Regions from separate parts of the Paenibacillus sp. AK121 genome, predicted to be linked through region 3. Evidence: a T-box and tRNA genes for the amino acid it is inferred to sense, from the RefSeq annotation. Region 3 holds a T-box; the other regions hold tRNA genes.
The links. A T-box is a leader RNA that pairs with one kind of tRNA and senses whether it is charged. The one in region 3 lies ahead of leuS (leucine--tRNA ligase), so its partner is inferred to be a tRNA-Leu.
Positions count from the first base shown of each region.

Region 1: it has a tRNA-Leu gene. The T-box ahead of leuS (leucine--tRNA ligase) is inferred to sense a tRNA for this amino acid. The anticodon was not compared.
Region 2: it has a tRNA-Leu gene. The T-box ahead of leuS (leucine--tRNA ligase) is inferred to sense a tRNA for this amino acid. The anticodon was not compared.
Region 4: it has a tRNA-Leu gene. The T-box ahead of leuS (leucine--tRNA ligase) is inferred to sense a tRNA for this amino acid. The anticodon was not compared.

Region 1 covers NZ_JAHPJM010000004.1:61,092-64,301, reverse strand. Annotated here, with positions in the region: gene KSP24_RS09025 (Rha family transcriptional regulator) at 1-180, opposite strand, end outside; gene KSP24_RS09020 (urease accessory protein UreF) at 472-1,209, opposite strand; tRNA gene KSP24_RS09015 (tRNA-Leu) at 1,472-1,554, shown strand; gene KSP24_RS09010 (glutathione peroxidase) at 1,703-2,188, opposite strand; cyclic di-AMP (ydaO/yuaA leader) riboswitch at 2,653-2,826, shown strand; gene KSP24_RS09005 (hypothetical protein) at 2,940-3,210, shown strand, end outside.
Region 2 covers NZ_JAHPJM010000007.1:167,864-171,073, forward strand. Annotated here, with positions in the region: gene KSP24_RS14895 (hypothetical protein) at 1-411, shown strand, start outside; gene KSP24_RS14900 (GNAT family N-acetyltransferase) at 482-991, shown strand; gene KSP24_RS14905 (N-acetyltransferase) at 1,089-1,529, opposite strand; tRNA gene KSP24_RS14910 (tRNA-Leu) at 1,911-1,995, shown strand; gene KSP24_RS14915 (NAD(P)H-dependent oxidoreductase) at 2,093-2,623, opposite strand; gene KSP24_RS14920 (winged helix-turn-helix transcriptional regulator) at 2,821-3,177, shown strand.
Region 3 covers NZ_JAHPJM010000001.1:442,141-445,350, forward strand. Annotated here, with positions in the region: gene KSP24_RS01985 (class I SAM-dependent DNA methyltransferase) at 1-752, shown strand, start outside; gene KSP24_RS01990 (tautomerase family protein) at 825-1,214, opposite strand; T-box leader at 1,394-1,651, shown strand; gene leuS (leucine--tRNA ligase) at 1,713-3,210, shown strand, end outside.
Region 4 covers NZ_JAHPJM010000007.1:244,973-248,182, reverse strand. Annotated here, with positions in the region: gene KSP24_RS15335 (N-acetylmuramoyl-L-alanine amidase) at 1-101, shown strand, start outside; gene KSP24_RS15330 (divergent polysaccharide deacetylase family protein) at 76-1,011, opposite strand; gene msrA (peptide-methionine (S)-S-oxide reductase MsrA) at 1,140-1,652, opposite strand; tRNA gene KSP24_RS15320 (tRNA-Leu) at 1,866-1,950, opposite strand; gene KSP24_RS15315 (YhjD family protein) at 2,173-2,709, shown strand; gene KSP24_RS15310 (carboxymuconolactone decarboxylase family protein) at 2,851-3,180, opposite strand.

The DNA of each region.
Region 1 (3,210 bases), on a different contig from region 3:
CAGAATTGCAGCAACTTGTTTTCTGTACCTTTGTGCTTTACGGGTGCCGTGAATCAGATTGGACAAGCGTGAAGGCGGGATATTGTGTGTCTCGCAAAATGTTTTCTGATCCAGTCGAAGCTCGACAAGCCTTTGTTTGATGGCCCACCCGAAGGAGGTGACAGGCATTTTGTTGTTCAAGAGAAATCGCCCCTTACGGATTCTTGCAGAATAATTGGTGTGATATAATAATCATCAGTAAACATGTTAGAATTAACCATCTAAAACTATGATACACTTTTATACGTGTTTATACAATCTTAAATGCGTTATTTTATTAAAATAATTACTTAATTAAGTGCAAAAAGTGAAAATAATCCGACTATAGTCTGTGAGTGGTATGAATTTGGATACATGAATTAAAAATACTCTGCCGCTTGAGAAAAGGGCAGAGTATTTTTATTGTGACTGCTAGACTGGTAAAACGACGCATCAGAGGGAGGCTGGAAGGCGTTTGAATAGGATGGAGGAGGAAAAGGGCCTGGATGCATTCAATTGGCTACTATGGCTCATATAGGGTGGCTGAGTGATGTAGGAACTGGTCTGATGGCTATGGAAAAGGTGAGGCTGAAATAAGCTTGGCGTAGGTTCGTTAAATTTCTTCCAGGTGGTGAGCAACTCGCTGGTCATGTGATCGATAAGAGGATTCTTTTCCTCGTAAGGAGGATTGAGCAGTCTGAAGGCATCTTCGATACAGAAGGATACCGCTGTGGCAAAATAGCCGTGAATGGTCTGTTCTATATCGGTTCCGAGAAGGAAGTTAATCCAAGTGTGGACAGTAGCGAGTGTGCCAATTGCATTGTATTGAGTGAGTGTGTCTTCCAGTTGGTCAAATGCAAGCCAAGGATAAAGAGCCTTGGTGAGCTTGAGCAGACGCTGGCCAGAAAGTCGCGATTTTTTCACATACTGCGAGGAAGGATGTTGGGTGTACAGCATTTTATCAATAAGGGCGATCCGCCAACCGTCATTCTGCTGGATGGCTGCATACAGACTTTTGATGGCCATGCCGTCAAGGGTTGTAATTTGAGGATACCAATCGTCTCGCATAAAATGTTTCAGATCCTGTAGACTGTTCAAGTTTCCGTTACGGAAACGTTCATCCAGTCCGTAGAAACGGGTAAAACCACCAATGGGTAGGGAAGGGTCCAACAACAATGCGTAGTTTAGCAATCGGTTACCTTTATGCAGGATGGTTCGCCTCCTTGAGGTGAATATTTGTGTCAGTTTATTTGACTCTAATCTTATTTATATAATAATAGTTCAATTATTTATGTAATATATATTTACACTTTGAGCTCTTTCATGTCAAATTAAATAATTTTATCGCTTATATATGTTATATAAAGTTACATTAAAAAAATTATAATATTATTGTTTACAAATTGTTGCTGAGAGAGTATAATAAATCTGTTGCCTCAATACATTATGACATGCGGTCGTGGTGGAATGGCAGACACGCTATCTTGAGGGGGTAGTGGGCGTACGCCCGTGGAGGTTCGAGTCCTCTCGACCGCATTATGTGCAATACCCAGTTGAAAAAGCATCCTGACACGTTTTACGTGAAGGGGTGCTTTTTTCGTTAAATATTTTTCGTTATATCATTCTGTTACAGAAGCGGTCATATGGACAGCGGACCGCTCGTTAACTGTAATGAAGAAAGATGTCAGTTTTTCCGCAAAAGCTTCTCAATATCTCCTATAAGCTTATCTGGAGTGGTTTGCGGCGCATAACGCTTAAATACGTTACCTTCTCGTGTAATTAAGAATTTAGTAAAATTCCATTTGATCGCTTTGGAGCCTAATACTCCTGGAGCGGTGTGGGTCAGGTAGTGAAATAGAGGATGTGCCTGATCACCGTTGACATCTGTCTTGGCGAACATGGGGAAGGTCACACCGTAATTGATTTGGCAAAACTCGGAGATCTCCTCGCTGGAGCCCGGCTCTTGTTTGGCGAACTGGTTGCTGGGAAATCCCAAAATTTCGAGCCCCTGTTCATGATACTGGTCATATAGCTCTTGTAGCGCCTTGTACTGGGGGGTTAACCCACATTTGCTGGCAGTATTCACGATAAGTAGAACTTTCCCTTCGTATGTGGATAACGGAATTTGTACCCCTTGTAGGGTCTGTGCATCATATTTATATACGGTCAAGATATCCCTCCTCATTCAATATTCTGCAATTAAATTGTAAGCAACTCAACAAGGGGTTGCAAGTCCGGAAGAGTATACGGGCATTGGACCATTGTAAAATCGTCTTTTGTTCAAAACGGTAAATCGCACCTCAAATGGAGCTAATTGAGGTGTTTCTTCTCATAAAAACGGGTTCAATCGGTAATTATCTGGCACGTATAGCGTATTTTCTTTCCTTTTTGCAAATAAGGAGTAACTAAGCCATACACTACGCCAATATTGACATGCCTTTCATTTTCAAAAAGGGGTGAAATACAGAGTTTTAAAGAGATACGAGAAGCATAGCTGCCTTGTAAGCGTTATTCTTAATCTCCTATGCTCTAAAGGGTGGTTTATAGCCCCGCCGTTGAGCTTTACAGTCTTCCTTGCACGGGTGTATGATTCAAGACGTAATTTCAAATTAACACCAATGAAGCAACAACGAATTGTCTAAAGCGCTGAATTTTGCAGTTGCAAAAGCGGGGGAACCAACGAGTATGTACGGTTTTGCAAGCCGTGTGTGTCTCATGGGGTGAATTTTCCGGCCAAGTGCCGTAAATAGGGCGACTCTCACGTCCGAATCCGACAGCTAACCTCGTAAGCGTACAGGGAGAGGCAACAAACCGCCGTGTGCAACCATGGTTTATTTTATCATGGAATGTATGAAGCCGGAGGAAGCCTTTTTCCTTCGGCTTCTTTTTGTTGTCTTTTTATACCGGGAGAGGAGCTACTGATGGAAGGTCGGTTAATTATTGTCACTGCACCGAATGAAGCGGGCAGAAGTTTTGTGAAATTGCTTATGTTCAAAAAATTGGCGTTTGCAGTTCTCACAAATAGCACTCAGGAGGAACGACAGCTCAAAAAAATGGGTGTGGAGCACATTGTGCGCATCAATACCATGCAAGCGGGAAAATGGAATTTTCCTAGTAAAGAAATTGGGAGTGTGTATTTGTTCGAAAACAGCTTGAATTTGACTTGCCGTTTCCTGCAAATATGTCGGCCAC
Region 2 (3,210 bases), on a different contig from region 3:
AGATTGGAAATGTCGGTAATGTCGCGTGAATTTGGTGTACAGTTCAGTCTGAGAGAACAGCCGGGTGTGACGGCAGAACTTCAACTAAAAATGGATTTAAACAACCTGGCTGCAGAAATTTTGGAAATGGAAGATCAAACTCCGGGATGTAGCTTATTGCTGTATTTTGATATGAAGATTCGAGATATTGAGACACAATGCAGCCGGATTGAAAAAATACTGGCCGAAATTTGGAAGCCTGAACTTCGACCAGTACAGACGCTAAGTCAGATTTACGGAGAGAAGACATCTACATACCATAATAGGATTGAACTCCAATTTTCCAGGCAAATTAACGAAGATCAGATGGAGGATATTCCAGAGTTGTTGGAACATATGTTGCTGACGCTTACGGAATTAAACAAGATCTAAACATCCCTTTTCCTCTTAATAAAGACAGCCTGTCATTTGGGGAATTTAGAGATAAAGGAGCTAGGGATATATGATAAATGAACACGATTTTTCTGAAATATATGCGATTATGGAGTCTTCTTTTCCAGCATCAGAATGCAGGACGTTTGAGGCTCAAAAGGCTTTGCTAAAACATCCTAGCTATCGCATCATGACTGAAAAGAATGAGCAGGGGAACATAGTGGCTTTCTTGGCAGGTTGGGAATTCGCGCATTTTTGGTTTGTAGAGCATATTGCGGTAGATTCCCGTATACGAGGTGGCGGATTAGGCAAAAAGCTTATGAGTAGATTTGTCTCACGGTCTGATCAGCCAGTAGTGTTAGAGGTTGAGCCGCCAGTGGATGAATGGTCACGAAGAAGAATCGGTTTTTACGAACGATTGGGGTTCCGTTTGAACCATTTTGAATATGTACAGCCCCCTCTAAGAGAAGGACAGGCGGATCTGCGGCTTCAAATTATGAGCTATCCATATGCGTTGGCTGAATCGGCGTTTGCTCCTTTTAAAGAGATTTTATATACCGAGGTTTATGGGCTTAAATAAGGGACTAGACAGTTAGTAGATAAAAGTAAAAGGCTCTGCTTGTGCCGTATGGATACGGGAGCGGAGCCTTTGCTCTAAAAAGTTAAAGGGTGCTTCATTAGTATGAATGTTTAGTCCATATCATCACAAATTCCTTCTCCTCAGTTTCGGCATCCACAGATTCCGCTTGAATGGTAAATCCATTTTTAGTATAAAAGTTAAATGCTTTCGTGTTGGACTGATACACCTTTAATTGAATTTCGTCATGCTGCTTTTTAACCCAATCTAATAGTAGCTTGCCATAGCCTTTTCTTTGAGAATCAACACGTATGAACAGAGCAGCCAAGTATCCATCCAACATGGAAACGAAGCCGCCAATCGTATGATCATCCTGTATGATAACGTAGTTTTGAGCGAGGGGAAGGTACTTGTACTCCATCTCGGCAGCTTGAGATTTCCAATACTGTGGAGCAATAAAATGATGGGCTTCTACAGAAGCATCCAGCCAGATGGCTACCAGTTCTTTCAACTCTTCTACTTTCGCAGATCTAATTGACATTGTAACGCCTCTTTTCACATTATGTAATCTTATCTATACTAAGTATGATACTGAAATAAAAAAGACCGTCCGTAGACGGCCTTTCTACCCGTGGCGCTTAATTAAAACCTTGATCCGTATCCCGCGCCTCCGTCAACTCTGTAAATTAGAGAATAACGGACCGGGTAAGGGATACGCTCAACATGTGATTATTGATGTTGACGCACCTCCTTTCCTGATGCGTTCATCTTACCATATCTGGTTGGTGATATCCAGTGGTTTTATTATATTTGCTAGTATTATTCATAGAAAATATAATATAAAAATGGCTTGCTTTTAAATTCTATGCAAGATATAATCTTAATTACGGTGATTAAAAAAGTTGCCATCAATACATAGTATGCGGTCGTGGCGGAATTGGCAGACGCGCACGGTTCAGGTCCGTGTGGGCTAACCCCCCGTGGAGGTTCGAGTCCTCTCGACCGCATTATACCTAACCATATAAAAACAGGTTCTTGGATTGGCTGGATGCCACCAAGAGCCTGTTTTTATATGGTTAAGATGCGTGTTGTAAAACAGCCATTTTATTTATACTGGAATATATATTTAATATAGTCCTTTGCGCTTTGGTTAATGTCTTCATCACTTGCTTGAAACGAGGCTCCAAAGACAGCGAAATAGGGTAATGTCGTGGCGCCAACATGTACTGCGCTTGCTTTGAAAGGTGCTATAACTTCATCTACCGTAAAGGTAACGGAACCAGTAGATAAGTAGTTTTCTTTTTTATCGCCAATCGACATGGCGATCCCTAGCTTCTTTCCTTTTAACTTATCACCTTTTGAACCATAAGCCCATCCATGCGTAAAAACATCATCAAACCACTTTTTTAACAGAGGAGGGTAACTGTACCAATATAAAGGAAATTGAAATATGATATTGTTGTGTGCTTCAAGTAACTTTTGTTCTTTCAAAACATCAATATTCCAGTTTGGATACTCTTTATAAATTTCATGAATTGTAATTTCATTGGTATATTGAAGCAATTCTTGTTTCCATCTTTGATTTACTCTGGAATCTTCAATATTCGGATGTGCTAAAATCACGAGAGTCTTCATCATAAATCACCTTTCTTACATAGCATCATTTGCTTTTTGGGGATACGTCTTATTATTCTGTACGCTATAAAAAAAGTAAATACACACAATAAAGTAATATAGTTACTTGAAAGTGTGCATGGTACTTAGAGTAAAGATATGTGACTATAGAATTAATTGGATCAACTTAGTTATTTTAGCGGTGAAAAGGTGGTCGTATGAAACAATATAATTTAGGCATAGAAGCAACACTTGAGATCATCGGAGGTAAGTGGAAATCCTTAATCATATGTTTATTAATGGCTGGTAGAAAGAGGACAAGTGAATTACAGCGTAGTATACCAGGCGTTTCTCAAAAGGTTCTTATACAGCAGCTTCGTGAACTTGAGAAGGATGGCATCGTTGGCAGACATGTGTATAATCAAATGCCTCCAAAAGTGGAGTATTATATAACGGAATATGGTATAACAGCAAATGAAATAATTGATTTAATGTGTACCTGGGGAAGAGCAAATATCAATAAAAGACAACAGCAAGGAGAAGATGTGAAGTTGCTAGAGAATGAGTCAAAATGAATAGCGGAGTGAAAGAGCGCTGGAGACTATGAT
Region 3 (3,210 bases):
CCTATGTGTATGATGAGCTAATGCAGGACATGCCGTACCCGGACTGGTTGCGCTTTGCACGGCAGGCTTGGGATCGATACGGTATGCCACATACAGTGGCCGAGCTGGGCTGCGGAACGGGCTCAATTACGATTCCACTGGTTAACTCGGGCTTCGAGGTGGCTGGCATCGATTTATCCTCTGACATGCTGGCAGTAGCCCGTCGCAAAATGGAAACCACTCCTCAAGGACAGCGATTGTTTCGTGAGGGAAGCGTTCGCTGGATACAGCAGGATATGCGAGAATGGATTTTACCGGAGCCCGTGGATTCTGTCATTTCTTTTTGCGATTGCCTGAATTATTTACTTGAGGAAGAAGATATCATTTCTACTTTCCGCAGAACGTATGCTGGTCTGAAGCCTGGTGGAACCTTTCTGTTTGATGTACATCACCCCCAGACTTTTTTGCGTTATGATGAAGAACAACCATTCGTACTGGATGAACGCTCTATCTCGTATATCTGGACATGCGCATTGGACACTCCACGTTGTGAAATTGAGCATCATCTCAGTATCTTTGCGAGAGCAGAACATGAAGGACGCGATCTGTACCAGCGTTTTGAGGAAATTCATGTACAGCGTGCTTATGATCCAGACTGGATGAAGGCAGAATTGTCCAAAGCGGGTTTTCGTGATGTGAAGGTATATGCAGATTTTGAATGGATAGAAGCAGAAGATGACGCGGCGAGACTTTTTTATGTCGCTGTAAAATAGCCAGGAATCATTGAGCTAATATAGAAAAAGAAAGACGCTTTTCATGAAGTCATGAAGGGCGTCTTTTTGCACTCATATATTCACTTTATAGTTCAGCTGAAGTTCATCACCTGGTACACCCCGAATTCCCCAATTCTGTTTCGGGGTTTCAAATATCGTAATCTCAAGATCCTGTGGAGAAATCCCCAAAAGTTCGTTAATTCTTTGAAATAACAGGTTGATGAGTTGCTTCTTAGCTTCTGTCGTTCTGCCTTCAAAGATACTGATCTCAATAATGGTGTACGCCTCGGAGCGACCATCGGCGTATATAAAGTCTTCATGATTCATAGGGAAGAAACGATGAAACCTTTTGTTTGGAGGATAGTTGAACGCATCCACCACGGCAGAGTGAATTACCTCTGAAAGTTGCTTTTTGATCGGATTTAGCTTTTCTTTGATTCCGAAAATTTTAATCTGTGCCATGTCTCAGCTCACCTTTCTTATCTCATCTCAACTTGAATCATTGTAACTTGGAGTTATTATAAAACATTCGTATTCGTGTGTCATGGACAACTAGTATGAAGATGGGGTTTAGTATCAAATGCAGTCTTTATTTGACTTTTTTCGCGGTTTTCAATATAATAGTGCCATTATTAACGGTTAAACAATCGCTGATGAGGAATAGTAGTTTTGACTGGACATGTAGAGAGCCGGCGGGTGGTGCAAGCCGGTTGACAGTGCAAAGCGAACTCACCTCGGAGATATGCGTCCAACGCAGGAAAGCACTATATAGGTGTTAGCATTCTGTTATTAACACGCATCGGATCACCTCCGTTATCAGGTGCAAAGGGAGTAGAATGCGAAGAACGCTTTCTGCTAACTAGGGTGGTACCACGGGAATATAACCTCTCGTCCCTAGCGCTGACACGCTACGGGATGCAGAGGTTTTTTTGTTGCATACCGTTTGAGGAGGAAAAGACAATGACAGACACACAGCCGAAGCACGGCTATCAACCGCAAAGTATTGAACCAAAATGGCAAAAATATTGGGATGAGAACAAGACGTTCCGCACTGGGGAAGAGCCGGGCAAACCGAAGTTTTATGCTTTGGATATGTTTCCGTACCCGTCTGGAGCTGGTCTGCATGTAGGCCATCCGGAGGGATACACAGCTACAGATATTGTTTCACGTTATAAAAGAATGCGTGGCTACAACGTGCTGCATCCGATGGGTTGGGACGCCTTTGGTCTGCCTGCCGAGCAGCATGCTTTGGATACAGGTGAGCACCCACGCGAAATTACGGTAAAGAACGTAAACAACTTCCGCCGTCAAATCAAATCACTTGGCTTTTCATATGACTGGGACCGTGAAATCAGTACAACTGATCCTGATTATTACAAATGGACACAGTGGATCTTCATCCAGCTGTATAAGCGCGGTCTCGCTTATGTAGCTGAAGTGCCTGTTAACTGGTGTCCAGCACTGGGAACAGTACTGGCGAATGAAGAAGTTATTGACGGTAAGAGTGAGCGTGGCGGCCATCCGGTTATCCGCAAACCAATGCGTCAATGGATGCTGAAAATTACGGAATACGCGGATCGTTTGCTGGATGATTTGGAGGAGCTGGACTGGTCCGAGAGTATTAAGGATATGCAGCGGAACTGGATTGGTAAGTCTACCGGTGCAGAGGTTCATTTCCCAATTGAAGGATATGACGAGCAACTCACAGTATTTACAACCCGTCCAGATACGCTGTTCGGCGCAAGCTACTGTGTGCTGGCCCCTGAGCAGGAATTGGTGGATATGATTACTACACCTGAGCAAAAGGACGCTGTACAACAGTATCGTGAACAAGCTGCTCGGAAAAGCGACCTGGAGCGTACGGATCTGGCCAAAGATAAAACAGGCGTATTCACAGGAGCTTATGCAGTGAATCCGGTGAACGGCGAAAAGCTGCCAATCTGGATTGCTGACTATGTACTAGCTGGCTACGGAACAGGTGCAATTATGGCAGTACCGGGTCATGATACACGTGACTGGGAATTTGCTAAGAAGTTCGGATTGAAAATTACTGAGGTCGTTCAAGGTGGAGACGTGGACAAAGAGCCATACACCGAGGATGGCCCGCATGTCAATTCAGGCTTGCTGAATGGACTTACCAATGAGGAAGCTATTCCGAAAATGATCGAATGGCTCGAAGCTGAGGGTAAAGGACAGGGCAAAGTTACCTATCGTCTGCGTGACTGGCTGTTCAGCCGCCAACGCTATTGGGGCGAGCCGATTCCAGTAATTCATCTAGAAGATGGAACGATCAAAACGGTTCCTGAGGATCAACTGCCGCTCGTACTGCCAGAGATGGACAATATCAAGCCTTCAGGTACAGGTGAATCCCCGCTGGCGAATGCGACAGATTGGGTAGAAATCGTTGATCCTGAGACAGGTATGAAAGCACGTCGTGAGACAAATACGATGCCGCAAT
Region 4 (3,210 bases), on a different contig from region 3:
GCAACGAACAAGACAGAGCCCTACTTTCTGGGGATCGCGGCCAAAAAAGGATTGCTGAAGCTATTGCCGAAGGCATTATTGCCCATCTGACGGCGTGGTAGTATTCGTGGCTGGATCTCCTGTCCACCCCCATACATCACGCACTAGATCGCTAATGCCTACAAACTGAGCATGTTCCTTTAATTTAGGAACCGATGAATGAAGCCCTGAGGAGGTATACATGCCGGACACGCCAACATGTCCAATCGTTACACAGGTGTTGTGCTCTGCCAACCATTCAACCACTTTGCTAAGTTGCCGATTCACATGAGCGAGTGTATGAACATCATCCAAAAAAACATCATTTCGCACCGGTGGCATTCCCTTTTTAGCGGCAAGTTCAGGCACCACTGACCAATAATTAGTTCGGCTATCAACAAAAAATAGTCCATGTTCCTTACAAACATCAAGAACGATGGACATAATGCGCTTGTCTGAGGTGACCTTGGAGCCCATATGGTTGTTCATTCCTATGGCATAAGGAACATCCTTGATAGCTGCGGTCACCTTGGCGCGTACTTCTTCATCCGTCATATTAGCCTTGATTGCTCCAGGTCCAAGCCATTCAGGCTTGCCCTGCTTGGGCTCCATTGGAAGATGGACGATAACATCATGACCACGATTATGCGCTTCCATAGCGTCCTGTTTGGTTGTTGGCAGGAAGGGCATTACAGCAACGGTGATTTTGACAGGTAAATTTAAAATCTCCTTGGTACCTTTCATGTTGTTTCCTAGATCATCAATAATGACAGCAACCCTCTTTTGCTGCTGGTTCTGTTGGTCTATTGCTTCGGCAACAGCAGTTTTACAGACTATAAATAACATACAGACTGAAATACAAAGCACTGCGATGAATTGCATTCTAGATCTTGCATGGTGTACAAGCGCATAAGACGAATTCTTCCGGTTGCGTGATGCCTTTAAAGCCTTTTTTATTATATTTCTCATGTGCAGCTTCCGTCGTGTACTCATTTGCGGGTCAGCCTCCTTCTCTGTCCCTTCATTGTGTGAGTAAAACCGTTTAAATATGTATAAGGCAGATCTGAGATATAACCTCTGATCTGCCTTGAAGTGCGCATAATAACGTATATTAAAGCTGCTTACCAGTTTTTATCGATAAATTCATCACGACCGGATTGGGCTCGATCTTCCTTATAATGCTTCACATTCTTCTTGTGATAATCCTGATGATAATCCTCTGCCGGATAAAAAATTGCAGCCGGAAGAATCTCCGTTACAATTGGCTTATCAAAGCGTCCGCTTTGTACCAACTGTTCCTTGGATTGTTGTGCAAGCTCTCGTTGCTGCTCCGTATGATAAAAAATTGCAGGCTTATATTGTGTGCCTCGGTCCTGAAATTGACCTTCTCCGTCGGTAGGATCTGTTTGCGGCCAATACAATTCAAGTAGCTTTTCATAAGGAAACAGCTCAGGATCAAACGTAATCTGCACCACCTCATAGTGCCCGGTTGTTCCTGTTTTAACCTGTTCGTAGGTCGGATCGGAAATCGTCCCTCCAGTATAGCCTGAGACAATACTATGAATGCCTGGCTGCTCCTCGAACGGAGTCACCATACACCAGAAGCATCCGCCTGCAAAAGTTGCTTTCTCCATCTTTCATCCAACCTTTCAATAGCTTCATCATCAAATGCGTTATTTTCTATCATATCTTAAAAATTAAACTTATAAAAGAATTGCTTATGAACTTGAATAAAGTTCAAGCCCTCGTATTGGAATCATTGCTGGAAGTCTGCAATAATTCCGAAACATAAGAAAAGGTTTATAAAATTGCTACAATAGCAATTCTATAAACCTTTTCTAAATGGATGCGGTCGAGAGGACTCGAACCTCCACGGGGGGTTAGCCCACACGGACCTGAACCGTGCGCGTCTGCCAATTCCGCCACGACCGCATATATATTTGTCGTCTATCTCGAAAGAACCAATCTTTCTTAGCGACAAGATAGATCATACCATGCTCAAATAAAGTTGTCAAATCTTTTGTTTTTCTTTATTTCTTCTTGATAAAAAAGGAATAATACGATAATATAAGAACATAAGTTCTTGGGAACAAAAGTTCCTTTACTTCCATGACTATGAATTATCATCACATTTCCCTAAGGCGGTGAATGGTAATGATCTCTTCAGATACTACTCAGCATTCATGCTCTCTTGTGAAAAGTTATCTGCTCCTTACCTTTATTCAAAAAGTATTTGAGCGTGACAGCCTAATTCTTGAAGAAAGCGGCGTTCTGAAAACCCCTGATCTTTATGTTGAAATGGTTAACGCAGGAATAGATCGTACCGGAATCCTGCTATCTGAAATTAAACATGAATTTAAGAAGTATCACGTTCGTGTTCTAGACATACAACAAAACCACTCCGGCGTTCACGCCACCTATATATATAAAGGCGTTAAAGAGCAGTTCAGTATGCCTATGTCCGCATTCCGCAAAGAAATGTATGAACGAATGCGAGCTTATTTGGGGCTCCCTACCTCTATGCCTCATACGGCGTCTCTACCTTTGCCAGAGAAATATCGCCCCGAATTACCCAATAACTCAACCCCCAAACCCCTACGCGTTGTTGGGCGAAGCTGGATTGCATCCTCTTCTGCCTATAAGCATAAATCCCCTCGCCCTGCTGCTTTTGCTGCAAGCAAAAGAGCATAATCCCCGCACTACATGCAAAAAGAAGCTTCCGCAGGCACTAACTGTGCTCGGAAGCTTCTCTCCATAAACATCACTATCATTTGTTCAGATCAATCTATTTCCCCTATTTTGAGTATGGGTTATCTGTATGGATGATTCGTTTTAATGTAGCGCCTTCTGTACACGTGTAACCCCTTGACTTAGAGCATGTCCTCCACCAACTGCAGCAGCTACAGCAACGGCTTCCATAATCTCCTGATCACTGGCTCCTTTGGAACGCGCCTCATTCACATGATAAAACGTGCACACCTCATTGTTGGCAAATAAGCCAATTCCTAGCGCAATCAGTTGCTTGGTTTTTTCATCTAAACTGCCGGCTTGAAAGCATTCTCCGGTAAAGCGATGATAGGCATGAACTACCTCGGGCAACTTATCTTCCAAATGGCTGATTTGATCCTTGTATGCATGTACTTTTTCGTCCATAACCGTCATTAACACAGCACGCCCTCTCTGTTGAGTTTT